2 regions of the Pseudomonas sp. PDNC002 genome follow, and region 2 is predicted to be linked to the other one. Evidence: riboswitches for the same ligand, from Rfam matches in the RefSeq annotation. Region 2 holds a riboswitch; the other holds the start of a gene.
What was found. Region 2 has a riboswitch for manganese ahead of JVX91_RS00455 (sodium:calcium antiporter). Riboswitches for the same ligand answer to the same signal wherever they lie in the genome.
Positions count from the first base shown of each region.

Region 1: linked by a shared signal. The riboswitch ahead of JVX91_RS28200 (TMEM165/GDT1 family protein) and the one ahead of JVX91_RS00455 (sodium:calcium antiporter) in region 2 are both predicted to bind manganese.

Region 1 covers NZ_CP070356.1:6,222,900-6,238,543, forward strand. Annotated here, with positions in the region: gene JVX91_RS28160 (acetyl-CoA C-acyltransferase) at 1-522, shown strand, start outside; gene JVX91_RS28165 (MFS transporter) at 627-1,811, opposite strand; gene JVX91_RS28170 (helix-turn-helix transcriptional regulator) at 1,900-2,676, shown strand; gene JVX91_RS28175 (LysE family transporter) at 3,098-3,727, opposite strand; gene JVX91_RS28180 (2-hydroxyacid dehydrogenase) at 3,810-4,775, shown strand; gene JVX91_RS28185 (DUF1835 domain-containing protein) at 4,772-5,536, shown strand; gene JVX91_RS28190 (class I SAM-dependent methyltransferase) at 5,589-6,590, shown strand; gene JVX91_RS28195 (amino acid permease) at 6,711-8,168, shown strand; yybP-ykoY riboswitch at 8,213-8,419, shown strand; gene JVX91_RS28200 (TMEM165/GDT1 family protein) at 8,425-9,006, shown strand; gene JVX91_RS28205 (ketosteroid isomerase-related protein) at 9,107-9,550, shown strand; gene JVX91_RS28210 (NAD-dependent epimerase/dehydratase family protein) at 9,947-10,930, opposite strand; gene JVX91_RS28215 (M48 family metallopeptidase) at 11,008-11,826, opposite strand; gene JVX91_RS28220 (methyl-accepting chemotaxis protein) at 12,186-14,318, shown strand; gene JVX91_RS28225 (SOS response-associated peptidase) at 14,548-15,159, opposite strand; gene JVX91_RS28230 (DUF2007 domain-containing protein) at 15,179-15,445, opposite strand; gene JVX91_RS28235 (CPXCG motif-containing cysteine-rich protein) at 15,445-15,627, opposite strand.
Region 2 covers NZ_CP070356.1:96,840-112,483, forward strand. Annotated here, with positions in the region: gene JVX91_RS00440 (ATP-binding protein) at 1-1,091, shown strand, start outside; gene JVX91_RS00445 (hypothetical protein) at 1,183-1,449, shown strand; gene JVX91_RS00450 (carboxyl transferase domain-containing protein) at 1,614-4,898, shown strand; yybP-ykoY riboswitch at 4,936-5,103, shown strand; gene JVX91_RS00455 (sodium:calcium antiporter) at 5,161-6,174, shown strand; partial or broken gene JVX91_RS00460 (type 1 glutamine amidotransferase domain-containing protein) at 6,262-6,940, shown strand; RNA gene ssrA (transfer-messenger RNA) at 7,014-7,371, shown strand; gene JVX91_RS00470 (DUF4145 domain-containing protein) at 7,533-8,228, shown strand; gene JVX91_RS00475 (SOS response-associated peptidase) at 8,376-9,065, shown strand; gene JVX91_RS00480 (hypothetical protein) at 9,364-9,621, opposite strand; gene JVX91_RS00485 (hypothetical protein) at 9,618-9,989, opposite strand; gene JVX91_RS00490 (hypothetical protein) at 9,986-10,501, opposite strand; gene JVX91_RS00495 (hypothetical protein) at 10,558-12,057, opposite strand; gene JVX91_RS00500 (hypothetical protein) at 12,062-12,628, opposite strand; gene JVX91_RS00505 (hypothetical protein) at 12,639-12,836, opposite strand; gene JVX91_RS00510 (hypothetical protein) at 12,844-13,428, opposite strand; gene JVX91_RS00515 (hypothetical protein) at 13,456-14,916, opposite strand; gene JVX91_RS00520 (hypothetical protein) at 14,919-15,644, opposite strand, start outside.

The DNA.
Region 1 (15,644 bases), 270 kb from region 2:
CCGCTGACCGCCAACCTGGACAAGATCCCCGGCCTGCGCCCGGCCTTCCGCAAGGACGGCACCATCACCGCCGCCAACGCCAGCTCCATCTCCGACGGCGCCTCCGCGCTGGTTCTGATGACCGCCGAGGAAGCCGCGCGCCGTGGCCTGAAGCCGCTGGCGAAGATCGTTGCCCACGCCACCCAGAGCCAGGACCCGGCCGAGTTCACCCTGGCCCCGATCGGCGCCATGACCAACCTGTTCAAGAAGGCCGGCTGGAGCAAGGACGACGTCGACCTGTTCGAGATCAACGAAGCCTTCGCCATGGTCACCATGCTCGCCATGCGCGAACACGGCCTGGACCACGCCAAGGTCAACGTCTACGGCGGCGCCTGCGCCCAGGGCCACCCGGTCGGTTCCACCGGCTCGCGGATCATCGTCACCCTGATCAACGCCCTGCAGAAGAAGGGCGGCAAGCGTGGCGTGGCCTCGCTGTGCATCGGCGGCGGCGAAGCCACCGCGGTGGCGATCGAACTGGTCTGATCGCGATACCGGCATGAAAAAGGGGCGCCCAAGGCGCCCCTTTTTCGTATCCGCGTCCGGTCGGAACGCCTGCTCGCGCATCGCCCCACGGGAACGCTCCCGGCTCAGGCCGGCGCCACCTTCGCCGCGTGGGGCGCCGTGCGCGGGAAGACCACGGCGGCGAGGAAAGTGATCGCGCCGAGCACCGCGAGGATCAGGTACAGCCCCGCCAACCCCTGGCGCGGCTCGATGTAGCTGATCAACGGGATCGCCGCCGCGCTGGCACCGAACGACACGAAGTAACGCAAAGCGAACACCCGCGCCTGCCACTGCGGCGCAACGAAGTTGGCGACCATCGCATCGTTCACCGTCACCTGGCCGAACACCGCGAACATGAACAGTGCGCCGATCACCGCCACCGGCCAGCCCGAGGCGTAGGCGAGCGCCACCAGCAGCGGCCCCTGGACCAGCGTCATGATCAGGAACGGCGCCTTGAGGCTGAAGCGGTCCAGCAGGCGCCCCATGATCAGCTGCGCCACGGCACCGAAGGCATACGCCAGGCTGACCACCACGCCAAGGCTTTCCGGAGACGACAGCAACTCTTCCAGGCGCACCTGGAACAGGCGCGGATAGGTCACGGTACTGGCGTTGAAGATCACTCCACCGGTCGCCGTCACCAGCGCCAGCACGCCAAATACGCGGGGCATCGACAGCTTCTGTCCGCCCACCCCGCGCGGCGCCGGATGCGCCACCGGCACCGGCTCCTCGGCGCGCACCTGCCAGGCGAAGCCGATACCGATCAGCACCGAGATGACACCCGGCAGGATGAACGCCGCGCGCCAGCCGAAGTGCGCAACCAGAAAGCCGGTCAGCAGCGCGGCAAAGGCGACGCCCAGGTTGCCCCACATACCGTTGATGCCGATTTCGTGGCCACGGTTGCGCGCATGGGCCACCAGCATCGCGGTACCCACCGGATGGTAAATGGCGGCGAACACCCCGATCAGGGTCAGGCCGGTGACCAGCATCGGCACCGAATTCGCCAGCCCGGTAAAAACGGAAGCCACGCCGATGCCGAAGAAGAACAGCTGCATCATGTGCCGGCGATCCCATTTGTCGCCTAGCCAGCCGGCGGGGATCGAGCACGCGCCGAAGGCGATGAAGCCGCCCAGGGACAGGCCGATCATCTGCGCGTAGCTCAGGCCGAAACTCTGCGTCATGCCCAGCACGGCGGCCGGGAAGATCAGCATGAACATGTGGTCGATGATGTGGGCGGCATTGATGTAGCGGATGATCGTTCGAGGTCGGGACATGGCATCGGCTCTCGGTTTGGGTGGGAGGAGAGAGCATGCTAGGGTGTCGTGAAAACGCAGACCTGACAGAAAAGTCATCAAATCCGCCATGCACCTGGACCTCTCCGACGACCTCCGCCTCGCTGCCGTCGGCCTCGACTACGCCGACGGCCACCACGTGCAATCCCACGATCACCCGCAGGCACAGCTGCTGTATGCCGCCAGCGGGATGATGCGGCTGGTCACCCGCCAGGGCGCCTGGGTCATCCCGCCCAGCCGCGCGGTGTGGATTCCACCGGGCACCCGGCACGAGATCCACATGTGCGGGGAAGTGCACATGCGCACCCTGTTCATCCGCGCCGAAGCCTGCCCGGACAACCTCACGGATTGCTGCGTGCTGGCGGTCACCCCGCTGCTGCGGGAAATGATTCTGCGCTGCATCCGCTGGCAGGCGCAGCCGGGCGAGCCGGGGCTGCCACTGCTGGAGCAGTTGATCCTGCTGGAAATCGCCACCCTGGAGCGGCTGCCGCTGGCCTTGCCGCTCCCTGGCGATCGACGCCTGAAGGCGATCTGCAAGGCGCTGCTCAAGCACCCTGAGCACCCGCACACCCTGGAGGACTGGGGCCAGCAGGTGGGCGCCAGCTCACGCACCCTGGCGCGGCTGTTCCGTCAGGAACTGGGAATGAGCTATCAGGAATGGCGCCAGCAGCTGCGCCTGACCGAAGCCCTGCCGCGCCTGCTGGCCGGCGAGAGCGTGCAGAGCGTGGCGGCGGCGCTGGGCTACACCAGCGGCCGCGCGTTCAGCGCGATGTTCCGCAGGCTATTGGGGGAAAACCCGCGGGAGTACCTGCAGGCATTGGCGCAGTTGGCGGAGATCAAGGCCTGACCCTGGCCACATCGTCCCCGTATCCGCCCTACATCGAAGGGCCGCTTGCGTTCGATAGCCGTTGTAGGAGCGGATCTTATCCGCGAAGAGGTTCGCTTTCTGCCGGGACATCCGGCGTGCTTGGTTGGGAATTCGCGGACAAGGTCCGCTCCTACCTGATAGTTCTGCGTGCGGGATCGGCCCTCACCCTAACCCTCTCCCAGGGGGAGAGGGAACCGTTAGGTGCAGGATGAAGCCTCAGCGTCAGTCGGCTCGGGCTGCCCCCTCTCCCTGAGGGAAAGGGCTGGGGTGAGGGGGATGCATTGGTATGGCCTTCCCAGGAAAAGACAGTTGCTCCTACGGGAACGAACCCTGCTAGTCGGCAACGCAGGAGGTTGGGCGGTTCGCGAGCAAGCTCGCTCCTGCGAAAAGCGGCTCGGCCTCAGCGCAGCTCGGTGAATGCCAGCTTGATCCCCAGCCCAATCAGCACCACGCCCATCATCCGGTCGAACCAGTGGCCCATGCGGGCGAAACCGGCGCGCACGCGCTGCTGGCTGAACAGCAGCGCCACCAGGCAAAACCACGCCGCCGTGGCGCATGCCAGGTAAACGCCATAGCCAGACTGCACCAGCAACGGCGTGTGCGGGTTGATCACCACGGTGAAGAGCGAGAGGAAGAACAGCGTCGCCTTCGGGTTCAGGCCATTGGTGACGAAGCCGGCGACATAGGCGCCCCGCGCCGTGCGGGCAACCGGCGCGGCGACGTTCTCGGCGGCGGACGGATCAGCCGGCCGCGCCCGCAGGGCCTTGATGCCGATGTACAGCAGATAGGCCGCGGCCAGCCATTTCAGCGCGTTGAACAGCACGATGGACTGCGACACGATCAGGCCGATGCCCAGCAGCGAATAGGTGACGTGGAGGAAGATCGCGCTGCCTACGCCCAGCGCCGTCCAGGTGCCGGCGCGGCGGCCGTGGGCCACGCTCTCGCGCACCACCACGGCGAAGTCCGGGCCGGGGCTGGCCACCGCCAGCAGATGAATGAGTGCCACCGTGAGAAATTCCGCCCAGTACATCGCGCCTCCGCACACCCTTGGAAAATTGGTTAGGCTGGTCACCTTACGTCAGTCCGTTTTGCCGCAAAAGGTACAGCTGCCCATGAACAGCCCGCGCGCCGTCTTTCTCGACCATGCCTCCCTCGACCTCGGTGACCTCGATCTTGCACCGCTGCGCGCACCGTTCGGCGAACTGGTCCTGCATGGGCGCAGCGATACGCAGCAGGTGGCCGAACGCCTCGCGGGCGCTCAGGTGGCGATCAGCAACAAGGTGCGTATCGGCGCCGAGGTGTTCGAGCAATGTCCGAGCCTCAAGCTGATCCTGGTGGCCGCCACCGGTACCAACAACGTCGACCTCGACGCCGCGCGCCGACACGGGGTGACCGTGAGCAACTGCCAGGGCTATGGCACCCCGTCGGTGGCCCAGCACACCCTGATGCTGCTGCTCGCCCTGGCCACCCGCCTGCCCGACTACCAGGCGGCGATCCGCGCCGGGCGCTGGCAGCAGGCGCCGCAGTTCTGCCTGCTGGACTTCCCCATCGTCGAACTGGAGGGCAAGACCCTCGGCCTGCTCGGCCACGGCGAGCTGGGCGGCGCGGTGGCGAGGCTGGCCGAAGCCTTCGGCATGCGCGTGCTGCTCGGCGCCCTGCCCGGCCGACCGCCACGGGCTGATCGCCTGCCCCTGGACGACCTGTTGCCGCAGGTAGATGCCCTGACCCTGCACTGCCCGCTGACCGATGCCACGCGCAACCTCATCGGGCAGCGCGAGCTGGACCTGATGAAACCCCACGCCTTCCTGATCAACACCGCCCGTGGTGGCCTGGTCGACGAACAGGCGCTGGCCGATACCCTGCGCCGTGGCCATCTCGGTGGCGCGGCATTCGACGTGCTCAGCGTCGAGCCGCCGAAGGACGGCAACCCACTGCTGGCCGGCGACATCCCGCGCTTCATCCTCACCCCGCACAGCGCCTGGGGCAGCCGTGAGGCCCGGCAGCGCATCGTCGACCAGTTGAGCGAAAACGCCGCCGGCTTCTTTGCCGGCGAGCCGCGCCGGGTGGTGGCGCCATGAGCCTGCATCTGGTCTGCGGCGACGGTGCCGCCGATGCCCTGCGCCGAGCGGTGGAGGCCGGCGTGCTGGTCGAGAAAAAGATCCGCGTGATGCCGGACGACCTGGCCGTCGGCCCACTCGCCGACGTGGACTCGCCGCCCTGCCTGCAACGCGCCGCGTTCTGGCATGAGCTGGGCGGCGACGCCCTGCGTGAGCGAGAAATCGCCATCGAGTTGGTCACCGACGCGAACTGGCTGCGCAGCCCCGACGTCAGCTCCGTCACTCTCTGGCACGGCGACAGCGCCAGCGAGCAACTTTTACTGCGCCGCGTCTGCGCGCTGCTGCCGGCCAATGTCACCCTGCGCAGCGTCGGCGCCGGGAGTGGCCAGTGCCGCAGCGAGGACCGCCACGCCATCGCCATGCTCAAACCCATTGAGCTGGCCGACGCGCTGGCTGGCAGCCACGAACTGAACGCCGCCGAGCGCCAGCGCCTGGGCGCGGACTGGCAGCACGCACTGGCCGAGAATGCCGAACTGCGCCTGTGGCTGGACGGCCAACTGAGTGCCACCGGTTACGCGCACATCGACCGCATCCTGCTGGACAGCGCCAGCGAGTCCTGGCGCCCGGTGCAGTCGCTGATCGGTCCAACCATGGCCTACGTCGACGGCCTGTTCGTCAGCGACCTGCTGGCCGCCTGGCGCCTGCGCGAACAAGTCGCGGCGGGCATGCTGGAACTGCGTGGCGACGACTTCTGGAAGAACGCCGAGGTGCGGCTCGCCTAGGCTCGGCCGCGGCAGCCCTGCTAAACTCGCGCCCTTTTTTCGAGGAGGCCGCATGTCCAACGCCCCCACCAGTGAAGTGCTGTTGCGCCAGATCGAGCGCTTCCAGGGCCGCGTCCTGCTCGCCGGCCTGCCCGCCGACGCCCTGCTCGGCGACCTGCCGCAGGCCCAGGGCTGGAGCTGGCACGCCGGAGACGTCAAACAGCTCGAAGCTCGATATGCCGGCCGCTGCCACTTCGGCGCCACGCCGCCCGCGGGCACGTTCGAAGCCGCCGTGCTGTTCCTGCCCAAGTCCCGCGAACTGACCGACTACCTGCTGGCCGCGCTGGCGAGTTGCGTGCCGGATGGCGAGCTGTACCTGGTCGGTGAGAAACGCGCCGGCGTCGAGCGCGCCAGCAAGCAGCTCGGCGAATTCGGCCGCGCCAGCAAGCTGGACAGCGCCCGCCATTGCCAGCTCTGGCATACACACATCGAAGGCGCCCCGGCCGCTCCCGACCTGCACGCGCTCGCGCAGCGCTATGAACTGCCGCTGGCCGACGGCCCGCTGCAGGTCATCACCCTGCCCGGCGTGTTCAGCCATGGCCGCCTGGATCGTGGCAGCGCCCTGCTACTCGAACACCTGGACAAGCTGCCGGCCGGCCATCTGCTGGACTTCGGCTGTGGCGCCGGCGTACTCGGAGCCACGCTCAAACGACGTTATCCACAGAGCCAGCTGACCCTGCTGGACGTCGACGCTTTCGCGGTCGAAAGCAGCCGCCTGACACTGGTCGCCAACGGACTGGAAGGTGAGGTGATCGCCGGTGACGGCATCGACGCCGCGCCGAACGATCTCAACGCCATCGTCAGCAACCCGCCCTTCCACCAGGGCGTGCACACCAGCTACGCCGCCACCGAACACCTGCTGCGCCAGTCGGCTCGCCATTTGGTGAGCGGCGGCGAACTGCGCCTGGTGGCCAACAGCTTCCTGAAATACCCGCCGCTGATCGAGCAGCACCTGGGCCCCTGCCGCACCCTGGCCGAGGCCGACGGCTTCCGTATCTACAGCGCCCGGCGCTGATCCCAGGCTCGCACTACACTCCACCGAGCCTGCCCGGATCGGCGCATCGCCGCTCGCCCTGAAATATCGAGGACACCCGTGAATCGCAGAATCAAAGATGACGTCGAACTGACATTCGCCATGGGGCCGAAGGAGAAACCGCATCATCTGAAGCGCTCCCTCAAGCCACGCCACCTGAACATGATCGCCATCGGCGGCTCCATCGGCACCGGGTTGTTCGTCGCCTCCGGCAGCACCATCGCCACCGCCGGCCCCGGCGGTGCGCTGCTGGCCTACGCGCTGATCGGGCTGATGGTGTTCTTCCTGATGACCAGCCTCGGCGAGCTGGCGGCCTATATTCCCGATTCCGGCTCGTTCTGCACTTATGGCAGCCGTTTCATAGACGATGGCTTCGGTTTCGCCATGGGCTGGAACTACTGGTACAACTGGGCGGTGACCATTGCCGCCGAGTTGGTGGCAGCGCAACTGGTGATGAAATTCTGGTTCCCGGAAGTCTCGGGCATGTACTGGAGTGCCGGCTTCCTCGGCATCATGTTCATGCTCAACTTCTTCTCGGTGAAGGGCTTCGGCGAGAGCGAATTCTGGTTCGCGCTGATCAAGGTGGTGGCCGTGGTGATCTTCATCGGCATCGGCCTGGCCAGCATCATCGGCATCATGCACGGCATCGACAGCCCCGGCTTCAGCAACTTCACCACCGGTGACGCGCCCTTCGTCGGCGGCCTGCAGGCGATGATCGGGGTGGCGATGATCGCCGGCTTCTCGTTCCAGGGCACCGAGCTGATCGGCGTCGCCGCGGGCGAATCGGAGAACCCGCAGAAGTCCATTCCCATCGCCATCCGCCAGGTGTTCTGGCGAATCCTGATGTTCTACATCCTGTCGATCTTCGTCATCGGCATGCTGATCCCCTACACCGATCCGAACCTGCTCAAGACCGACAGCAGCGACATCAGCACCTCGCCCTTCACCCTGCTGTTCGAGCGCGCGGGCCTCGCCGCCGCGGCCGGCGTGATGAACGCGGTGATCCTCTCGGCGATCCTCTCGGCCGGTAACTCCGGCATGTACGCCTCGACCCGGATGCTCTACACCATGGCCACCCAGGGCAAGGCGCCACGCCTGTTCAGCCAGGTGTCCGAGAGCGGCGTACCGCGCTACGCCCTGTACGCCACCACGCTGATCGGCGCGCTGTGCTTCCTCACCAGCTTCATCGGCGACAAGACCGTCTACACCTGGCTGCTCAACGCCTCGGGGATGTGCGGCTTCATCGTCTGGCTGGGCATCGCCGTGTCGCACTACCGCTTCCGCAAGGGCTTCGTCCTGCAGGGCGGCAACCTCAACGACCTGCCCTACCGCGCCAAGTGGTTCCCCTTTGGCCCGCTGTTCGCCTTCACCCTCTGCCTGATCATCACCCTGGGGCAGAACTACCAGGCCTTCGTCGGCGAACACGTGGACTGGGCCGGGCTGATCGCCACCTACATCACCATCCCGCTGTTCCTCGCGATCTGGCTGGGCTACCGCTTCAAGAACAAGACCCGCTTCATCCGCTACGAGGAGATGGACATTCGCCCCACCCGCGAATGATCCGACGCGCAGGCTTGCCCAAGTCCTACGACTTGGGCAGAATGCGCCCCGTCCTAGGGGAGTAGTCTCCCGCGAGCTCCCAGCTCGCCCGGTACGCGTCAACACACTTGGTCCGCAGACCATGGCGCGTACGATCCAGGCCTGCAGCGTTCAGGCCCGGGTTTGACAAGACCTATGACACGAGCAACCTGACCCGGGGCGGGCAGGTGGCGCGTGTCATGGTGATTAGTCGACCCGCCCCCTTTAGGAACGCCTGATGGAATCCCTCTTCGTCCCAACCCTGATCGTTGCCCTCGCGGAAATCGGCGACAAGACGCAACTGCTCGCGCTCGTCCTCGCCGCGCGTTTCCGCAAACCCTGGCCGATCATCGCCGGGATCATCGCCGCCACCCTGGCCAACCACTTCGCCGCCGGTGCCGTCGGCAGCTGGGTCGCCTCGTTCTTCTCCGAAGCCACGCTGAGCTGGGTGCTGGCCGTGTCCTTCCTGGCCGTTGCTGGCTGGACGCTGATTCCGGACAAGCTGGATGACGACGAAGAAGGTTCGCTGAAGAAGTTCGGCCCCTTCCTCACCACCCTGATCGCCTTCTTCCTCGCCGAGATGGGTGACAAGACCCAGGTCGCCACAGTCATGCTGGCCGCCCAGTACCCGCACTTCTGGCTGGTGGTCATCGGCACCACGCTGGGCATGCTGATTGCCAACGTGCCGGTGGTGCTGGCGGGCAACTTCGCTGCCGAGCGCCTGCCGCTCAACTTGATCCGTCGCCTGGCCGCCGCCGCCTTCGCCATCCTCGGCCTGGCCGCCGTGTGGCACGCGCTGAAACTGGGCGGCGTGCTCTGACCGACTGCTTTTCGCTGGGAGGCTGGCGCGCCGGCCAATGCCTGTGTATCGCCATCGATACACAGTGGCGCTTCCGCCTCCCACGACCAAGGAAGTCGTCATGCCGGAAAAGGACCTGAAGAAGATCGCCCGCCATCACATCGACCTCGCCTGGAACAAGGGACACCTGGCGTTGGTCGAGCAACTGCACAGCCCGGACTTCATCTACAAGAGCGCCTTCACCGCCCAGCCGCTGGACAACGCCGGCTACCGGGCGCTGGTGGAGGAGATTCGCAGTGGCATGGAGGACCTGGAAGTGGCCGTGGAGGAGTGCATCCGCGAGGGCAACAAGGTCTTCACCTGGAGCACCCTGATGGGCTGCATCGTTCGCCCGGTGCTGGGCTATCCGGCCAGCGACCGTATTGTCAGCATCTCGGCCATGGGCTTCTGGATATTCAACAGCCAGGACCAGTTGCAGGAATTGTGCACGCTGTTCGACATGGAAAGCTTCCGCGCGCAGATGGGATTGCCCAACCGGCCGTTTGCCGAGAAGGCACTGCCCTGACCCAGAAAAAGCCCGGCATCCGCCGGGCTTTTTTCCAGCCGCCATTTGTAGGAGCGGACCTTGTCCGCGAAGTCCGGCCACCAAGCCGATCCCGTCAGTGGCGCCGCAACCAAACCGACCAACCGGACAAAGTCGAGTATCGAGGGGTCGCCGGAAGCAGACGGCGTAATCGGACGGATTTCGCGGACAAGGTCCGCTCCTACTAGATGCTTCTGTGCTTGGGTCGGCCCTCTCCCACAGGGAGAGGGGACCGTTTGGTGCAGGATGAAACCTTTGCGTCAGTCGGCTCGGACTGCCCTCTCCCTGAGGGAGAGGGCTGGGGTGAGGGGGATGAACTGGTATGGATTTCCCAGAAGAAGACAGTTGCCCCTACGAGGACAAGCCCACGCGATACGGCTACAGGTAATCGTTGGCGTGGAACCAGGAAATGGCCCGCTCCAGTGTGTCCTCCAGCGGCACATGGGATTCGAAGCCCAACTCCTCGCGCGCCTTGCGCCCGTCGAGGAACTGCCCGCCGGCCATGACCTCGATGGCGGTGTCGTCCAGCAGCGGCATCTTGCCGGTCAGGCGGTAGCGCCAGCGGCCCAGGGTCGCCAGCGCGCGGGCACGGTGCAGCGGCATGGGCGTTGGCGCTGGCTTGCCCAGCAGCCGCGCGATGGTGGCGGTCAGTTCGCCCATCTCGATGTTGTGTCCGGTGAGCAGGTAGCGCTCCCCTACCCGGCCGCCCTCCAGTGCCTTGAGCAGTCCGCGCCCGGCCTCGGAAGCATCGATGACGTTCCGCCGGCCCGGCACGTAATGCAGCATCTCATCGCGGCCGATGGCGGTGATCAGGCGCCCGGTGGTCGGGCCGATGTCCAGCTCGCCCAGCACCATGCCGGGAATCCCGATGACCACCGGCAGGCCACCACGGGCCTGCTCGCGGGCCTGTTCGTCCAGCGCCCATTTGCACATCACGTAGGCGCTCTTGCCGGTGGGCAGGCCCTCGTAGAACAGCCCTTCGTGCCCCGGCAGCCCCTGCGGATGCGAAGGCATGGCGAACGCCGAGCCAACGTAAAGGATCCGCGGCACCTTCGCCTGCAGGCAGGCGGCGTAGAAATGATTGGTCAGGTCCAGTGCGCTGGCGACTTCCTCCTGCCAGCGGCGCGGCCGCACCGGGTAGTAACCGGCGCTGAAGATCACCCCGTCCAGCCCGCTCAGCGCGCGGGCCATGCCCTGGTGATCGAAGAGTTCGGCTACCCGGCACTCAGGCTCCAGGTAGGCGAGGCGCTGGATCTGCGACGAGGGTCGATGGATCAGCACCAACTGGTGGCCCGCCGCCTTGATCGCACGGGCGGCATGATGGCCCAGGAGCCCGGTGGCTCCGAGTACTGCGATTTTCACGGTTGCTCCCTGTTCATTGGGTCGGGCGGCGCAACCTTACGCCGCCCCTGGCCGATCAAGAGGATCACGAACCGAAATCAGCGGGTCTTGGATTGCTCGTACAGTGGCATGACCTTCGGGATGGCGGCCTGCAGGTTGGCCATCCGCGTGCTGTCCGCCGGGTGGGTGCTGAGGATTTCCGGCGGCGCATCGCCTCCGGCCTGTCCCATCTTCTGCCACAGCGTCAGCGCAGCGTTGGGGTTATAGCCGGCGCGTGCGGCCAATTCCAGACCGATCAGGTCGGCTTCGTTCTCGTTCTGCCGGCTGTTGGGCAGCGTCAGGCTGTATTCCACCACCTGATGCGCCAGGTCGACGCTGGTCTGGCCGAGGCCGAGCAACTGGCCGCCCAGGCCCAGGCCGACCTGTTCGGCATAGGCGCGGGACATAGCCTCGCGGCCGTGCTCGCGCAGGGCGTGGGCAATCTCGTGACCCATCACCGCGGCAAGTTCGTCGTCGGTCAGTTTCAGCTTATCGATCAGGCCGGTGTAGACGATGATCTTGCCGCCGGGGCCGCAGTTGGCGTTGAGCTCGTCGCTCTTGATGACGTTGACTTCCCACTTCCAGGACGGCGCATCCGGGCGGAAGGCGCCGGTCTGCGGAATCAGCCGGTCAGCGATGGCCTTCACGCGCTTGGCGTCGGCACTGGTGGCGTCCAGCTTGCCGGCCTGGGACGCTTCACTGAGGGTCTGCTGGTAGGACTGCGCGTACATTTGGTCGACCTGCGCGCTGGACAGCATGCTGAACATGGTCTGCTTGCGCTCGACGCCAACGACACCGCCACTGGTGGTGTTCACTTGCTGGCAAGCGGTCAGCAGCAGGGCTGCGGCGAGGCCTGCTACACGAAAAACGCTGGGCATGATGCTCTCCTGAAACAATGCAATCTCCCAAGGACAGCGCGCATGGTAGGCCCACCCCCGGTGCCCGGCAACCACCGCGAAAACCGCCGATGCAGCAGGGACTTACGAAACGCACCAGCCGTGCCGAAGGCGCCGCGGCGAACGCTTGCGCAGCGGCGGTTGCCGGTCGTCGCCGAGCCTTCGGGGTCGCCATGATTTCATAAAGCCATCACATGCTAGTCCGCCGAGCCAGTGCCGACAATCCTGCGACAAGCGGCAAACAGGCGCGTTACAACCCTTTACAACGGACGCCTAAGGAAATCCATGGGGCCTGCCGATACAGAGAGACACGCAGGCTCTGGCAGATTCCGGGTACCCGTATGAAATTCAAGTCGATCCAGTTTTCCGTGGTCGCGCTGGCGGGTGCCAGCGTTCTGGCGGTGGTCGCCGCGCTGGTGCTGTACGCACTGTTCGCCGGCTCGCGGACGCAGGCACTGGTGCAGGAGCGCACCCAGGCGCTGCTCGAACAGGTGATCAATGAGCGCCTTGTCGCCCTGGCGCGCGGGCAGGTCAGCCAGATCCAGCGCGAGCTGGAATACCCGCTCACCGTTGCCCGCGACCTGGCCAACACCAACGCCCTGATGGATGAGACCGATGCCAACGGCCAGCCGCTGCTGGGCATCGGCCGCGCCGGCATGTCCAACCTGCTGCGCCAGACCGTCGAGCTCAATCCCAAGTTGCTCGACGCCTTCGCCGGCTGGGAACCCAACGCCTTCGCCGGCAACGACAGCCAGTACGCCGGACTGCCGGGCTACGACGCCAGCGGCCGCTTCATGCCCTGGTGGTATCGCAAGGATGGCAGCCTCACCGTGGAAGCCATGGGTGACACCCTGGAAAGCCAGAAGATGCAGCCCACCGGCGTACGCGAGGGCGAGTATTACCTGTGCCCGAAAGAGAAGCACAAACCCTGCATCATCGATCCGGCGCCCTACGAGATGGGCGGCAAGATGGTGCTGATGTCCTCGTTCAACGCGCCGATCATGGTCAAGGGCCAGTTCAAGGGCACCGTTGGCGTGGACCTGTCGCTGGACTTCATCCAGGACCTGCTCAAGACCGCCGACAGCCAGCTGTACGACGGGGCTGGCGAGATGGCGCTGATCTCCACCAACGGCCGCCTGGTCGCCTACACCAAGGACCCGGCCAAGCTGGGCGAATCCGCCAGCAGCGTGCTGGACGCCAACGAAGTGGCCAACCTGGGCAAGCTCACCCTCGACCAGCCGCTGACCTCGGTGGACAAGGAGCACGGCCACATCGAACTGTTCCTGCCCTTCACCATCGCCGACTCCGGCGCGCGCTGGACCCTGATGCTGCAATTGCCGCAGGAAGCCGTGCTGGGTGACCTGAACCAGCTGCAGAGCGACCTGAAATCCCAGCGCGACAGCGACACCCTGGGCATGACCCTGGTCGGCCTGCTGATCGCCGCCATTGGCCTCGCCGTGATCTGGCTGGTCGGCCACGGCATCGCCCGCCCGCTGCGCCAACTGGTCGGCATGCTCGACGACATCGCCCAGGGCGAAGGCGACCTGACCCGCCGCCTGACCAGCGACCGCGCCGACGAACTGGGCTCCATCGCCAAAGGCTTCAATACCTTCCTGGTCAAGCTGCAGGGCATGATCGGCCAGGTGGTGACCTCGGTGCAGCACGTCAGCGACTCTTCCGAGCACACCGCCGATATCGCCATCCGCACCAACCAGGGCGTGCAGAAGCAACTGGCGGAGATCGAGCTGGTGGCCACCGCCGTCCACGAGATGACCGCCACTGCCCAGGACGTCGCGCGCAACGCCACCCACGCGGCGGAAGCGGCCAACCACGCCGACCAGGCCGCGCACCACGGCAAGCGCATCGTCGAGAGCAGCTCGACGGCGATCCAGGCGCTGGCCAGCGAGATCGGCCGCGCGGTGGGCGTGGTGCAGTCGCTGGCCCGCGACAGCGAGAACATCAACGCGATCCTGGTGGCCATCCGCGGCATCGCCGAGCAGACCAACCTGCTGGCGCTCAACGCCGCCATCGAGGCCGCCCGCGCTGGCGAACAGGGCCGCGGCTTCGCGGTGGTCGCCGACGAAGTGCGCAACCTGGCGCAGAAGACCCAGCAGGCCACCGAGGAAATCCAGTCGATGATCCAGCAGCTGCAGAGCGGCACCCGCGAAGTGGTGCAGGTGATGCAGCAGAGCCAGGACAAGACCGAGGACAGCGTGCGCCACGCCGGCGAAGCGGCCCAGGCGCTGGAGTCGATCACCCAGGCGGTATCGGTGATCAACGACATGAACACCCAGATCGCCAGCGCCGCCGAGGAACAGAGCGCGGTGGCCGAGGACATCAACCGCAACGTCAGCAACATCGGCATGGTCGCCAACCAGGTGGCCGGCGGCGCGGACGAAGCCTCCCAGGCCAGCGCCGAGCTGACCAAGCTGGCCGAGCAGCAGCGCAGGCTGGTGAATCAGTTCAAGGTGTGAGGCATAGCGGCAGGGTGCGCTCGCTCCCTGCCGCTGCAAGAGCGAGCTTGCTCGTGAACCGTGCCCCGCTGCGAAGCTTTCCCCCTCACCCCAGCCCTCTCCCTCAGGGAGAGGGGGCCGTTCGTGCCGGCTGACATAAAGGTTTCATCCTGCACCTGACAGTCCCCTCTCCCTCAGGATCGGGGCGCGTAGCCAGGGTTAGGGTGAGGGCAACCCCAGGCACGAACCTTCAGGCCGGCGTCAAACACTCCGGCCCGTTGCAGGTAGGGTCATTGACGAAGTTCGCCAACGCCTGCATGCGCAACTTCGCCTGCGGCAGTTGCAGCAGCTCCATCAGACGCGCCGTGTCGGTCTCGCTCGACAGCCATTGCGCCTGCTCGGCCACGTCGAGGATCAGCGGACGACGCATTCCGCCCGCCTCCTGGGTCAGCATCGCCACACTGTAGTAAGTGTGGCCTTCCACCGGATAAGCCTCCCAGAGCCCCGCAAAGCAGATCAATCCGCCACCGGACACCCAGTGCGGCCGCTTGCGCAGCCCGCGCCATTCGTAGAAGCCGTTGGCCGGCAACAGGCAGCGGCGCAGGGCGAACGCATCGCGGAACATCGGCTGCTCGGCCACGGTCTCGGTGCGCGCATGGGCCGGCGTGCGTGACAGGTCTTTCAACCAGGACGGTGTCAGCCCCCAGCGAGCCAGTTCGGCGTGGCGCGCGCCGTTCTCCTCGCGCAGCATCAGCACGCGGGCGCCGGGGGCGAGATTCCACTGCGGTTGCAGGTCGGACGGGAAGCCGGCGTTATCGGCAAGCTCGCGATTCCAGCGAAACAGGGCGTAGCGGCTGGTCATCGGGACCCTTGAAAACGAATCAGCAAAGCAGGACGCCTGGGCCGCCTTCATGGTCGTCGACGGGCCCGGGCAGGGGTTGTGCGGCATTGTACGCGGCGATCAGCTCCCGCGCGCGTTCGGCATGATCGTCCTCGACCCACAGGTGCAACAGTCCCAGCCCCGGCAGCTCGCCGATGCCGCCCACCAGGTGGCGTCCGCCCAGGTGCGACGAAATGCCCTCGTTGATCAGCATGCCACCCAGCAATTCGGCTTCGATCAGGTCGGCGGGAGAATAGATTCGCTGCATCAGTCGTCCTCGCGCTGGACTTCCAGGGTCCACTCCACACCGTCGGTATGGAGCTGGAACAGGATTGGCCGGCAACAGACCGGACAGTCTTCATAGTAGCTCTGGTCGCCGCCGGAGAGATCGAGCACAGCCTCGGCCGGCTCGCCACAATACGGGCAGGAATAATCCTGACTTTCGAGCATCGCTGGTTCCCCCGTGA
Region 2 (15,644 bases):
ACATGGGCAAGCCCCTGCTGACCACCCCCAGCTCGCCCGCCGGGCTCGACCAGCAACCACTGGGTTTCTCCGACCTGCAGCAGGATGACCACAGTTACCGCGTGCTGCAGATCGCTTCCACCGGCCCCGATCAGGTTCGCATCTGGGTCTACGAAGACCTCCACTACCGTTCCAAGACACTGCGCCTGTTGCTGTTCAGTGCGTTGTTTCCCCTGCTGCTGGCGTTGCCACTCTTCGCCGTGCTGGTGTGGTTCGGCGTCCGCCAGGGCCTCGCGCCGTTACGCAGCCTGATCGTCCAGGTTCATCAGCGTACCGCCCACAGCCTCCATCCGCTGGCGCTGAATCGCGCCCCGGTGGAAGTACACAGCCTGGTCAGCGAATTGAATCTGCTGCTCGAACGCCTGAATTCCGCGATGGAGGCAGAACGCCGGCTGACCAGCGACGCCGCCCATGAAATCCGCACACCGCTGGCCAGCCTGCGCACCCATGCCCAGGTGGCGTTGCGCTCCTCCGATCCGGCGGCCCACGCCCATGGCCTGGCGCAGGTCAGCCGCAGTGTCGAGCGCATCAGCGCACTGATGGAGCAGATCCTCCTGCTGGCCCGCCTGGACGCCGAAGAGCTGCACGAGATCTTCCGGCCGGTCGACCTGGGATTGCTCGCCGAAGACACGATCGCCGACCTGGCTCCGCAAGCCATCGACAAGCACATCGAATTGACCCTCGACAGCCAAGGCGCCAGCCTGCACGGCGTCGAGGCATGGCTGGGGCTGTTGCTCACCAACCTGGTCGGCAACGCCCTGCGCTATACCCCCGAGGGCGGGCGGGTGGCCGTGAGTCTGGAAAGCAGCGCCGAAAAGCTTCTGCTCTGGGTCCGCGACAACGGCCCCGGCGTGGCACCCGCCGAGCACGCGGCGATCTTCACCCGCTTCTATCGCAGCCCCAGCGTCGCCAGCAGCAACGGCAGCGGGCTGGGCCTGCCCATCGTCAAACGCATCGTGGAAATCCACCGAGGCCGCATCAGCCTGCACGAAGGGCTGGATGGCGCAGGCCTGGGCGTCTGCGTCGAACTCCCGACCAACGTCGCCCAATAAACCTGAACGCAACGAAAAAAACGGCAGTCCACCCTGTACGGCCCGCTCGTACGGTCCGCTACAACCGGTCATTTTTGACAGGAGTACTGCCATGAAACGCGCCGCCCTACTCATCACCGCCGCTCTGCTGGCATCGCCGGCCTTTGCCGCCGATCTGTGCAGCGACAACATCCAGAAGCTCGATGACGCGGTGAAAACCACCACCAACAACACCCAGGCCCAGGAACAGGCCATGCGCCTGCAGGAACAGGCCGCCAAGGCCCAAGCCGCCGGCAACACCAAGGAGTGCATCGCCCACACCGAAAAGGCGCTGAAACTGCTCAAGCAGAACAGCGGCGACGGTGGAGCCAACGGCTGATGCCCGTCGCGGTGGCCGGCCACCTGGCCGGTCGCCGCAACACACCCGCCCCGATAAGGCTTGCGAAGCCTGTGGCATTCGCCGCAGCCCACTTGATTCCCCTGCCATTCCACGCGCCTAAGATGTAGCGATTGCCGACCACAAGAATCACAACCGGAATCGCCATGCCCGTGTCCCGCCTGCTCATCGCCAACCGTGGCGAGATCGCCATCCGCATCGCCCGCGCCGCCTCCGAGCTGGGCATCCACAGCCTGGCGATCTTCGCCGAGGACGATGCCGCCTCGCTGCATACGCGCCAGGCCGACCAGGCTGCGGCTCTGAAAGGACGTGGCGCCAGCGCCTACCTCGACCAGCAGCAGATCATCGACATCGCCCTGGCCCACGGCTGCGATGCGGTGCATCCGGGCTATGGCTTCCTCTCCGAAAACGCCGAATACGCCCGCCGCTGCGAAGCCGCCGGGCTGACCTTCGTCGGCCCATCCGCCGAGATTCTCGATGTGTTCGGCGACAAGGCCCGCGCCCGCGACCTGGCCCGCGAGCACGGTGTCGCGCTCGCCGCAGGCAGCAACCGCGCCACCTCGCAGGAGGATGCCGAGCGCTTCTTCCGCGAGCTGCCCGTCGGCGCCGGCATGATGATCAAGGCTCTGGCCGGTGGCGGCGGACGTGGCATGCGCGCGGTGCGCAGCGTCGAGGAAATCCCCGACGCCTACGCCCGCTGCCAGGCTGAAGCCCGCGCGGCTTTTGGTGATGATCGCCTCTACGTCGAGCGCCTGATCCAGCGCGCCCGGCATATCGAAGTGCAGGTGATCGGCGACGGCCGCGTCGTCAGCCATCTCTGGGAGCGCGACTGCACCCTGCAGCGGCGCAACCAGAAGCTGCTGGAAATCGCCCCCAGCCCCAACCTGCATCCGCGTCTGCGCGGCGCCATCCTTGCCGCCGCCGTGCGCCTGGCCGAAGCGGTGAATTATCGTGGCCTGGGCACCTTCGAGTTCCTGCTGGACGAGGACAGTGGCGACTTCGTGTTCATGGAGGCCAACCCACGCCTGCAGGTGGAGCACACCGTCACCGAAGCGGTGACCGGCATTGATCTGGTCCAGGCACAACTGCGCATCGCCGCTGGCGCCACTCTGGCCGACCTGAACCTCACCCAGGCCGAAATTCCCGCCCCGCGCGGCAACGCCCTGCAACTGCGGATCAACCTGGAAAGCCTCGCCAGCGACGGCACGCCGCACCTGGCCTGCGGCACCCTCAGCGCCTACGAACCACCCAGCGGCCCCGGCCTGCGCGTGGACGGCTACGGCTACGCCGGCTACCGCAACAGCGCCGGCTACGACTCGCTGCTGGCGAAGCTGATCGTCCACGGCACGGGCGGTTATCCACAGCTGGTACAGCGCGCCTACCGCGCCCTCTGCGAGTTCCGTCTGGAAGGCGTTGCAAGCAATATCCCGCTGTTGCTCAACCTGCTGCGCCAGCCGGCGGTGGCGGACAACCAGGTCACCACGCGCTACATCGAAGAGCACCTGCCGGCGCTGTTGGGCGCTCAGGACCACGCGCACCCGCACCGTTTCTTCAGCCATGCCGGCGCCGGGCCACAAGCCCAGCGCATCAGCGAAGCGCCCGCCGGCTGCGTCCCGCTGGCAACGCCCAGCGCGGGCGTACTGGTCAGCTTGAATGTCGCGACGGGAAATGCCGTCGCCCAGGGCCAGACCATCGCGGTGGTTGAGGCCATGAAGATGGAATTCGAGGTGAAAGCCAGCGCCAGCGGCATCGTCCACAGCCTGGCCGCTACCCCCGGCGACAGCCTCGGCGAAGGCGACGCGCTGCTGTTCGTCGAACCGGCGGACATCCAGGCGCAGGACAGCCAGAGCGAGGCCGCCATCGACCTGGACGCCATCCGCGCCGACCTCGCCGAAGTCCTCGAACGCCACGCCATTGGCCTCGACGAGCGCCGTCCGGGCGCCGTCGCCAAGCGCCACAAGATCGGCAAGCGCACCACCCGTGAGAACCTCGCCGACCTGCTGGATGACGGTAGCTTCATCGAATACGGCGCGCTGGCCATCGCGGCGCAGCGTCGTCGTCGCAGCGTCGAGGAACTGATCGCCAGCAGCCCGGCCGACGGCCTGGTCAGCGGCCTGGGCAGTATCAACGCCGCGCAGTTCGGCGACGAGAAAGCACGCTGCCTGGTCCTGGCCTACGACTACACGGTGTTCGCCGGCACCCAGGGCGTGATGAACCACAAGAAAACCGACCGCATGCTGCACCTCGCCGAGCAATGGCGAATCCCGCTGGTGCTCTACGCCGAAGGTGGCGGCGGACGGCCGGGCGATACCGATTTCGTCGGCGTGGCCGGCCTGGACAACATGAGCTTCGTCGGCCTGGCGCGGCTCTCCGGCCTGGTGCCGCTGGTGGGAGTGGTCTCCGGCCGCTGCTTCGCCGGCAACGCCGCGCTGCTCGGCTGCTGCGACGTGATCATCGCCACCCGCGATACCAGCCTGGGCATGGCCGGCCCGGCGATGATCGAAGGCGGCGGCCTGGGCAAGTTCGCCCCCGAGGAGGTCGGCCCCAGCGACGTACAGAGCGCCAACGGCGTGATCGACGTGCTGGTGCAAGACGAAGCCGAAGCCACCCGCATCGCCCGCCAGTACCTCGCCTACTTCCAGGGCGACACCGCCGACTGGCAATGCGCCGACCAGCGCCTGCTGCGCCACGCGGTGCCGGAGAATCGCCTGCGCGTGTACGACATCCGCCAGGTCATCGAGCAACTGGCGGACAGCGACTCGGTACTGGAACTGCGCCGCGGCTTCGCCGCCGGCATGGTCACCGCGCTGGTGCGTATCGAAGGCAAACCCTTCGGCCTGATCGCCAACAACCCCATGCACCTGGGCGGCGCCATCGATGCCGAGGCCGGCGACAAGGCCGCGCGCTTCATGCAGCTGTGCGACGCCTTCGACCTGCCGATCATCTCGCTGTGCGACACCCCTGGCTTCATGGTCGGCCCGGAAGCGGAAAAGACCGGCACCGTGCGCCATGTCTCGCGCATGTTCGTCACCGCCGCCAGCCTCACCGTCCCGTTCTTCACCGTCGTGCTGCGCAAGGGTTACGGCCTGGGCGCGCAAGCGATGGCAGCGGGCAGCTTCCACGCGGCGCTGTTCACCGTCGCCTGGCCCAGCGGCGAATTCGGCGCCATGGGCCTGGAAGGCGCAATCCGCCTCGGCTACGCGAAGGAACTGGCCGCCGTGGAGGATGCGCAGGAGCGCCAGGCGCTGTTCGACAAACTGGTCGCCGCCGCCTACCGCAATGGCAAGGGTCTGAACATGGCGAGCTACCTGGAAATCGACGACGTCATCGACCCGGCCGATACCCGGCGCTGGCTGCTGCGCGGCCTGGCGTCGACTCCGCGACCGGCTCCGCGCCAAGGGAAAAAACGTCCGCTGATCGATACCTGGTAAGGCATGGGTTGAGCTACGTCGCCGATCCGCTAGAATGCGCGGCGTCATTGGGGAGTAGCCGACCGCTCGGACGAGCGGGGACGACGTCAACACACTTGGCCCGCAGGCCATGGCGTCGTCAGCAGACTAGCCTGGCAAGACCTTTGACCACGTGATCTCCGCAACGGCCGGGGAGATGCGTGGTCATGGGTACTACACCGGCCGGGAGCTTCACCGTGATGCACCACCCCATTCTTCGCTCCACCTGTCTGGAGCCGCGCGCATGCTGACCTTCATCCTCGAACTGCTCGGCATGCTGTTGGTGATCCTGATCGCCGCCGAACTCTTCACCAATGCGCTGGAACACTTCGGCGAACGCTTGGGGATTTCCGAAGGCGTCACCGGCTCGCTGTTCGCCGCCGTCGGCACCGCGCTGCCGGAGACCCTGATCCCGCTGCTGGCCCTGTTCGCCGGCACCAGCAACATCAGCCTCAACGAGGAAGTCGGCGTCGGCGCCATCCTCGGCGCGCCGTTGATGCTCTCCACCCTGTCCACCTGCCTGATGGCCTGCTTTGCCTGGCGCGCCCGCGGCCTGTTCGGACGAGTCCGCCCCGAGCGCACGGGACTGAAGCGCGACCTGAACTTCTTCCTGATCGCCTTCAGCTTCGCCACCCTCGCGATGTTCGTGCCCGCTGAATTGCGCTCTGTTCGCATCGTCCTCAGCGTGCTGCTGGTGCTGACCTACATCGCCTACATCACCCTGACCCTGCGCGCCTCCCGGAGCCTGGTGGACGATGGCCACGGCACCGAGGCCGACCACCACATGTACCTCTCGCGCATCGGCCTGCCGACCAACCTCGCCACCATCCTACTGCAGTTGCTGCTGGGCCTGGGCCTGCTGGTGCTGGGCGCCAAGGGCTTCATCCACGGCGTGGAAGGCCTCTCGAACCTGCTGGGCATCTCCGCACTGCTGCTGTCGCTGCTGATCATCCCCATCGCCACGGAGCTGCCGGAAAAGATCAACAGCATCCTCTGGGTGCGCCGCGGCAAGGACACCCTGGCCTTCGGCAACATCAGCGGCGCCATGGTGTTCCAGGGCACGCTGCTGCCCGCCATCGGCATCCTGCTCACGCCCTGGCAGCCGCGTATAGAAGTGCTCACCGGCGTGCTGATCACCCTCGGCGCGGCGCTCTGGCTGCGGATCAACGCCCAACGGGGCGGCGGCCTGCCCATCTGGGTGCTGCTGCTCAACGGCGCGCTGTACGCCGCCTATCTGGGTATCACCCTGTCACGCTGACGCTGGCGCCGTATTGCCTACACTGACCAGTTCGGGCTGCCGTTTCGGCGGTAGCCGCACGACTAGCGATACGCCGAAGGAGTGAGCATGAAAATCCTGGTAGTCCTGACCTCCCACGACCAGCTCGGTAGCACCGGCAAAAAAAACCGGATTCTGGCTCGAGGAGTTCGCCGCGCCCTACTACGTGTTCAAGGATGCCGGCGCCACCCTGACCCTGGCCTCACCCAAGGGTGGCCAGCCGCCGCTCGATCCCAAGAGCGACGAGGACGATGCGCAGACGCCCGCCACCCATCGCTTCCGCCAGGACAGCGAGGCCCAGGCCGCATTGGCCAATACCGTGAAGCTCAGCGAGGTGAAGGCCGAGGATTTCGACGCCGTCTTCTACCCTGGCGGCCATGGCCCGCTCTGGGACCTGGCCGAAGACCGCACCTCCGTCGCGCTGATCGAGTCCTTCCATTCCAGCGGCAAGCCCGTCTCCGCCGTCTGCCACGCGCCGGCCGTGTTTCGTCATCCGCACGGACTGGACGGCAAACCGCTGGTGCAGGGCCGGCACGTCACGGGCTTCTCCAACAGCGAAGAGGAAGCCGTCGGCCTCACCGACGTGGTGCCCTTCCTCGTCCAGGACATGCTCAAGGCCAACGGCGCCCGCTACAGCAAAGGCCCGGACTGGCAGAGCCACGTCGAAGTCGACCGCGGCCTGATCACCGGGCAGAACCCGGCATCGTCCGAGGCCGTGGCCGAAGCCGTGCTGAAATTCCTGGCCTGACAAGCCTTTACACCGCCCCGGTGGCTATCGGGGCGGCTTTCCCGTAGAATCAGTCCCGACCTTGAAAGGTTTTGGGGCCGATTAGGATTCGACGCCGGTAACAAAACTCTAGGGGCATGCCGAGTAGGTGACAGTTCTCGTAAATCAGCTGCCACAACTTTATAGTTGCCAACGACGACAACTACGCCCTAGCAGCCTAAGTGCCGCTAGCAGACCCTAGGGGATGCCTGTAAACCCGAAGATTAGGTCTGTCATATAGAACAGGATCGCCGCCAAGTTCGCTGTAGACGTAACGGCTAAAACTCATACAGCTCGCTCCAAGCGCCCTGCCACTCGGGCCGCGAGGAGTTAACCTAATAGAGATGGCTAAGCATGTAGAACCGACAGCGGAGAACTGGCGGACGGGGGTTCAAATCCCCCCGGCTCCACCAAACAAGCTATACAAATCAGGCACTTATGCTTAACGCTAAGTGCCTTTTTTGTGCCTGAATGGGCTGTTTTGGCTGGGTAATGCCAGCTTAATGACAGCGTCAACGGAGTGAGCGCTATGCCAAAGCCACCGATCTTCTCTCGATGCAACAAGTGCCAGGGCGTGACCAAGCACAAGGAGCTGAAGGCGGCGATGACGTGCCATGACCACATTGATGAGTGGGGGCATTACTCGGAGTGGACCGAAAACCACCGCATGCTCGAATGCTGCGGGTGCTCCAGCATCCAACTGAGAGTTGAATACTGGCACTCCGACATTCCCCTGGATGATTCCGACTTCGACTACTACCCACCAAGGGTTTCACGCCGAAAGCCTGATTGGTACCGGATGCTTCCTGACGACTGGGCCGCACTGATCCACGAAATCTATGGAGCACTGGCATCTGATAGTAGGCGGCTAGCAGTGATGGGGGCTAGAACTCTCATCGACCTGTATCTAGCCGAAACAGTTGGCGACCACGGTACATTTGCTCAACGCTTAGATAGGCTGGTGTTGGATGGCTACCTGGCGAAAAATACCAAGGACACCTTGGAGGCTGCGCTAGATGCTGGAAACGCTGCCGCTCACCGCGGGCACACGCCAAGCGCGAAAGACCTTAGCTTGGTGATGGACATTGTGGAGAACCTGCTTCACCCCCATGTCCTGAAGGTCGAGGCAGCCAAACTGAAGGCCAGAACACCCAAGAGGGCGCCGAAGCCTGCCGCGGCCGCAGCGACAGTGGCAGCACCTGCAGCACCTGCAGCACCTGCAGCACCTGCAGCACCTAAAGCTCGCAGGCAAAAGCCCAAAAAGCTATAGCCTACTGGCTCCCCGCCAGCGCAACGATCAACCTCACTCGTAGCATTTCGACTCCAGCTCTAGCTTCAGGACACACTGTCAATTTGGACGAATGTACCCAGCGCGTCGGGCTACGCTTCATTCGGGTTGCGGCTTGAGGGTCTGGGAATGTGCGGGAGATACGTGACGCCAGAGGAGGCCGCCATGGAGCGGTACTGGCATATTGGCCGGGGGAACTCTGGGCGCTGGATTGATCGCGCGTACAACGTCGCGCCGACCAGCCAGGTGCCCATGGTGCTCCTGAGCGAGGCGGGAGAACAGGAAGTGGTTGCGGCCCGCTGGGGGCTGATCCCGTTCTGGTGGAAGAAGGACAAGCTGCCGGCGCTGACTTTCAACGCGCGGAGCGAGGAAGCAGCGACGAAGCCGATGTGGCGGGATGCGATCCGGCACAAGCGGTGTCTGATGCCGGCGGCGGGCTGGTATGAGTGGAACGAGAAGGAGCCGGCGAAAAATAAGGCCGGCAAAGACACGCACCAGCCCTACTACCACCACGCTATCGACGGCGACGTGCTGGCGATCGCCGGGATCTGGTCGACCTGGTCACCGCCGGAGGGTGAGCCAATCACCTCATGCGCACTGCTGACCAAAGAGGCCGAGGGCCTGGTATCAGCCATCCACCACCGGATGCCGGTGATCCTGGCTCCCGAGCAGTGGAAGACCTGGTTGTCGCCGGAAACCTCGCTTGAACTGGCCTACGACACCATCGCCTTGGCGCGGCACGATTTCGAGGCCTACCGCATTTCGACGGATGTCGGGAATACCCGTAACCAAGGCGCGCGACTGATCGAGCCGGTCTAGCCTGGCAGATAGTGGGCTACGCCCTTCCCGATCGGCTTCCACTCTTCCTGTGGGGAGCTGGGGCTCAGCAGCGCGAAGGCTTCCACCTCCTGCCCTTCCTTCGGCTCAGCCGGAACAATCGCAGCATGCCGACCAGCCTGAAAGCCGGCGAACATCTCCGAATTCGCTGCGACGTGGAAGTCCCATATCCCGTACTGCCCTTGCTTGGTCACAAGGCGTTCCAGGTGTAACCGGGTAGAGCCGTCTCTACGGATTCTAAGCATACCGACCTCCAGTTGATCGAGGCCGGGATCATACCCTACTGACAGGCCTGAGCTGCCGCGACCAGTTGCACCTCATAGCCCTTCCGCTGCTCTAACTCGGCCAGCAAGGCTCGCACCTTGGTCTGCAGGCTGTCGCCCTTCTGCAGTGAAGCCGTCGCCCAGGTTGCCACCTCAACCGTCGGTGTCCGGCACGGCACAGCTACCGGCACCTCCACGCGCACCGTGCGCGGCTCAGGCTCGACCTGACCGGCGCATCCCGCCAGCGCAACCACCAACACCAGAAGCCACTTCATATCCCCAACTCCTTGTCGATGACCGCCTCAGTCACGGCGCACTGATCACCCTCGTTGCGCTCCTGCTGCAGCCGCTGGGCGGCGGCGTAGTGCTGGCCGGCCTGGTGCTGGGCATCGGCCACAGCCTGGGCCGCCTTCGCCTGCCGCTGCTCTGCCTGGTTGGCCAACTCGCCGAGCTTGACGCCCTGCTCCTGCACCAGCGCCAGCATGTTGTCCCGTGCTATGGCACAGGACGTCAGCTTGTCGCCCTGGTCCTTGAGCTGTGGGGCGTATCGCTCAGAACTGAGCCATGCCCCGCCGGCTGCGCCCAGGCCGATCATCAGGGCAGCGGCGAGCGCCAGCGCTGCAGCCTTCCACCCACCAGTCACTGGACTGCCTCCAGCGCCGCGGCGTAGTTCACCGCCCACTTCTTCCGCAGCTCTGCACGCTTGGCAGGGGTCCCCTTGTCGTAGGCACCGGGGCGCCAAGTCCGGAGGTAGAGATCCCAGGCCGCCGATTCCTTACCCAGTTCCGGCAGACGGAATGGATCGGTATACAGCAGCAGGCGCGCCAGACCGGCCGCGAGGATGTCATCGTGCTCGATGGCCTCCCACACATCTGGAGCGGCCGGCGGCACGCCACGCCCTACGCACAGGCCGGCGGCCAGGTCTCGCACACTCTGGATGCGGTAGGTCAGCAGGCCGGTGATCATCCCGCCGCCCTGCTCTGCCTGCCAGAGCGAGCGCGCCGGACCAGTCGGCCACTGCCGGCGGCGTTGCTCCGGGTCTTCCTGGCGTGTGATCGCCAGCAGCATGACAATCGCCTGCGGGCTTTCCATTTTCGCGGGCAGCAGCAACAACGCCGGCTCGATCGCCGAGCGGCGGATATCTCGCAGATTCATAGAGGCTCCAGAGACGAAAAAACCCGCTGATGCGGGCGTGGTGATGGCGGAGATGGTCAGGCCGATAGGCGGTTGAGCAACTGCTGAAGCCGCGTCTCCAGGTCCGCGATTCGCGCATCCTGCTCGGCAGCACGCACTTCCAAGGCGATGATCTTCGCCTTAGCGGTCTGCTGGTTGAGGATCAGTTCGGGGACGGCCTTCGACCAGTCGACGCCCTGGATGATCATCCGCTCGCTGGTCTTCTCCCAGCGCGCGCCGGGCAGCTCATCGGTGGGAGTCGGGATATCCACAGCCACAACGAACTCGGCGGTGCCGGTGAAGATCCAGTCGCCGGCGTATTCGTCGGGCTCCTCGATGCCGGCGGCGACCAGGTCGTGGTCCTCGTCGTACAGGCTGCCGACTGGGCGGCGCTCATAGAGCGTGCCCAGCTCTTCGACGCCGCCCACCTCCCCCGTGACCATATCCGGGTTGTTCTCCTGCAGCTCGCCAGCGATGCCGCCGAACGGCACCACCTTGTCCGGCGCCGCCTTGAATACGAAGCTACGGATTCGGTAGCCGTCCAGGCGATCCCAGGCAGCGCCGGCATCGGCGTCCACCACCTTGTCCTTCAGGCGGCCATCGGAGCTGACGTTGTAAGCGGTCTGGGTACCGTTGGTGGTGATGCTGCCTACGCCCGAAAGCGTCCCGGCGGGGTTGTAGTAGAACGCCAGCAGCGCGCCGGACGTCACCTTGGTCCCGACGTTCGCGACGGTCCCCGAAGCGGTGAACACATTGAGCTGGCCCTGGCCCGCGATCTTGCACCCAGGTACGCCGGCGCCGACCGGGTCGATGTTGGTCCCAGAGAAAAGCCAGTTGCCGGAGGTGTCGACCCGCCCTCGCTCGACGCCATTGAAGACGAACGTGAACATCCGCTGCGCGCCGGTGCCAACAGTGTTCGACGCTATGCCGTCGACTCCGTACCCGCAGTAGTAGCTGTTGTTCATATCCGACGAGAAGAAGGCGTTGATGTTCGCGCCGTTGCTCGTTCCGTTTGGGGTGATGCTCAGCGATGTCGGGTTGTTGGCAATGCTGTTCTGGAAGGCCACGCGGTTGGCAATGGTCGAATTCGAGTAGTCGCCCAGGATGCGGGCACCGGCCGCCATGGTGATGGCCCCGGTGATGCCGTTCAGCGAGGAGATGTCAGTGTTGACCCCGGCGCTGGCCTTCCCGCTCAGGGCGGTATTGATCGTGTTGATCTGTCCCTGAGCCTTGCCCATTCCCTGCAAGACAGTGTCGGTTGCCAGGATAGCCGTTGTGGTTACCGAGCTCAGTCCGGCGAGCGTGGACGAGCGAACCGTGGAGGCGAAGTCGGTCCACGCCTTGTCGCCGCGCCAGAACTGCGCGGAAGTGCCAGCCTCAATCAGTGGCTCCCGATTGATGGGATAGGCGACGATCGTCCCGCTGCTGTTCGTGACGTAGATGTCGAAGCCAGTCCCCACGCGGACGAAGTAGATGCTGTTCGCCTCCAGTGGCGAGGGCAGCGCGGAAACCACCTTGTGCTGCAGTACCTTCGCCATGAGGTCACCAGTTATTCGTTGCCCAGCTGCTGCTTACCGGCTGGCCGTTGTAGGTCAGCCCGTCTGCGCCGGCGCCGAGCAGGTCTAGCGTCGCCTTGTTGCTGTGGGTGTGGGACTGGCTCACCGCTGTGTCGATCTGCGCCGGCGAGCTGGAGGGCTTGCCCTGGATGGCCGCCCAGGTCAGCTGGACGTCCATCGACTCGTACTCGGCCACCTTCAGCCAGGACGTGGTCGCCGGGTTCCAGGCATACAGCGCGGCGCCGACCGATACCGTCGGGTCGCCGGTGGCGTCCTGCACCAGCACGAATACCGCCTGCTCCAGACCAGGCACCAGCGCGTCACGCGCGGCGATGTCGGCCACGAACAAGACGGGCGCCCCGCTGCTGGGCAGACTTTCCAGGGCCGCGGTGATCAGCGCATTGATCATCGCCGAGTTGCCGAGGGCCTTCGCGACGCCCGCCTGGTTGGTCACATAGCTCTCGGCGTAGGCGCCGTTCTCCACGTAGTAGAAGGCGTTCGGCTGCAGGGTGCCCGGCAGCGAGGTGACTTTGAAGAACTGAACATTGGCCATGGGCCGCTCCTTACCATTCGTTGGATTGCCACTCGCTCAGGCCAGAGCCTGGCGCGCCGGGCGGCCCCTGCTCGCCGAGGGTGACGATCGCCAGCTCGGCCGGCGCCTCGACGGTGACGGCGTATTCGTTGATCTGCTCGAGCAGGATCGGCGCGCCGTCGCTTTCGATGGCCACCGCCCAGGGCTCGATCTGCTCGTTGTCGCTCATGCTCGCCTCACTGCTCGACGGTGACCGGCCCCCGGAAGAACCGGCTCACCGTGCCGTCGGCGAAGGTGATCTCCAGGTGATACCAGGCGCTTGTCCAGGTGATGTCATCGGTGGACTCGGGAGCGATCTCGACCACCAGCGTGCCCGGGGCGGTGTTGGTGATGCCGGCGCCGGTGCTCAGCACCAGCAGCACGGCGCCGCCATCCTCGCGCTCGCGGATCGTCAGGGCGGCGGTGGCCCCGGTGAGGTCGACTGGCGGCTGATAGACCAACTGGCCGGAGCCGGCGGCAGGCTTGAAGCCCGCGGCGTTCAGCCCGTTGATCTCCAGCGTGTCGGCGTCAATCACCTCGACGCGGTGCGGCAGCTGTCGCGGCGGCTCTCGATTCAAGCCTTCGACCCCGGTGGTGCCGGCCACCCAGGCGAGCCAGTCGCCGGTGAGTCCGTGATCATCGACGGTCAGCCGCGCCGGCGCTGTTGCGGCGATCGCGGAGATTGGCCGGTAGACCTTGGGTGGCTGCATCAGTCGCCGGGTGTCACGGTAGGTTGTCCCGCGGATCAAGCGCATGGGCAAGGGAAGGCAGGCCGGCTGCATGCTGGCTTCACTCCTGTCGATGAGGGGTTACACCCAGCCGAAGGCCGGGAGGTCAAGATGGCGCAGGCACTGCTGCGTCACGGGGTTGTAGCTCGCGAGGTCAAGGCCGCCGTTCTGGCCCTGGGACGTTTTGTAGGTGAACGGTTCGCCGACGGTGCCGGTAGGCGTAAGCGCGGGCGTGTAGTAGCGCTGCTCCGGCACGAACACCGTCGGGACGTTGTCCGGATATCGCAACAGGATCTCCACCGCCAGATTCGATACACCCGCGAAGGCGAGCAGCGGTTGGACGCCCTGGAAGCCTCCGGTTTGGCGGGCGTACATGGCGGGAATCAGGGCTGGTATCGACCCGGCTTCTGGCGGGCGGAAGTAGCTGATCTCATCGATCCCGCCGGGGGTGTCGGAGCTGGCAGAGTCATTCAGTACCGAGGTCGCACCGAAGTCGACAACCATTGTTCCGCTGGCTTCCGTGTGCTCGCCGCTCGCTCCGTAAGCGGTGGCCGAGCTGGTCACCAACGTATGTACGGGAACGGTAACCGCCAGCCCGCCGGCGGCAATGGTATAGGTGTACTCGAACCCCTCCTGCTTGGAGGAGCTGAACAGCATGTCTGCGCCCGCCCCGCTGACAGAAGCAGTCCGGGTGACGGTACCGACTGCGCGCGCGGTGAAGTGAACGATCTGCGGTGCGCCGTCCTCGCCGTACCAGGCCCAGTGGTCACTATCGATCGAGTAGTCGCAGATGAACTCGCCCACACGCGCGCGGCTGATGCCGCCCGTAACGATAGTCCCAGGGTTCTCGCCAGGATCTGCGGCGACCGTCAGCCTGCCGCGGCAGCCCTCGCCGCTGGCCAGCACTTCGTGAGTGGCCACTAGGTCCGCGAAGGTGCCCGACAGCTTCAGCTCCAGCAGCGCCACCGTTTCCTCCGCCGAGATCAGCTGCGGATAGGAGCGCATCAGGCGCAAGATCATGCCGCTCCCATCGGGCTTGCGGTCCAGCACCTGGGCTTCGACGTTCGTCACCTGCGGGCCGGGAATCGTGATTCCGAGGTCAGCCCAGGGGATGGTGATGGTGCGCTCGCTGCCCACCCAGTGATTCTGCTCGTCCATCACCCCGACGCCGGGGGTGATCCTGATCAGGTGATTGTCGCTGTCGGAGGTCACGACCAAGCCGAGCTGCCCGACCAGGCCATTCAGCAGGATCGCGCCGGCGCTGATCGTCTGGCCACCGTAGGCATACAGCACCCCACCGCCACGCGGCGCGCGAAGAACGGCCACGTTCCACCACTGCTCGTCCGGATCGTCGCTTTCGACCGTGGCCACCGGCATCCCGATATCCCACAGGTAGGTCCAATGCGTCACGCTGGTGACCGGGACCGTTCTTCCGCTTGGCACACTGACCCATCCGGCAGTGCCGTTCCAGGACAACGGCCCGTGCCACGGCCAGCCCCATACCGCTGGCACCGGGTCCAGCGGGGTATTGGGAAACGCCATGATCAGCCTCCAGAGATCGGATCGACCGGCACGAACTCTTCCACCGGCGGCTTGCTGACGACGATGTTGGCGTAGACCAGCTTGGGATCGCTCTCGTTCTCGGCGAAATACTCCAGATCCTGGAGAGTGATGCGAACGGACTCGGTGGCGGTGATTCGCAGGAAGTCCTGACCATATGCAGCCGTCGCGCCGACCGCGCCGGAATCGATGGAGAAACCATCGACGTCGTGCGGGAACTGGATATCCAGTTGCACGCTACGACTGGTCCCGGTGAGTAGAGTGATGTCGATCACCAGATCTTCGCGGATCACCGGCCAGTCCGGCAGTTGGACCTCGGCCTGAATCAGTGGACCAACTGCGTCAGGGCTGACGACGAGCGTCACCTCACGGTCCATGCGATCAATAGCGAGCGGCGCGAGCACATCACCAATGGACCATACGGTGTTCCGCGCCGGGCCCGCGATTCGCACCCAGTCCTCCAGGTGCTGCGAATCGACGCCGATCCAGATCGGGGAATTGCCGGTACTGCCACCAATCAAGAACAACGCGCCGGCGGCGGGCGGCGCAGCGGTCGGCACATCGTCGCCGATCACCACTGGCGCCGGCGCGGCGTCCACCAGTTGCTGCAGCGTGCCGGCGGTTACCGAGATGAATGCCTGATCACCCACCGCCCAGGTGCTGGCGGTGGTGCACTCCTGAGCGCGCTCGATCGCCACCGTGCCGCCGGT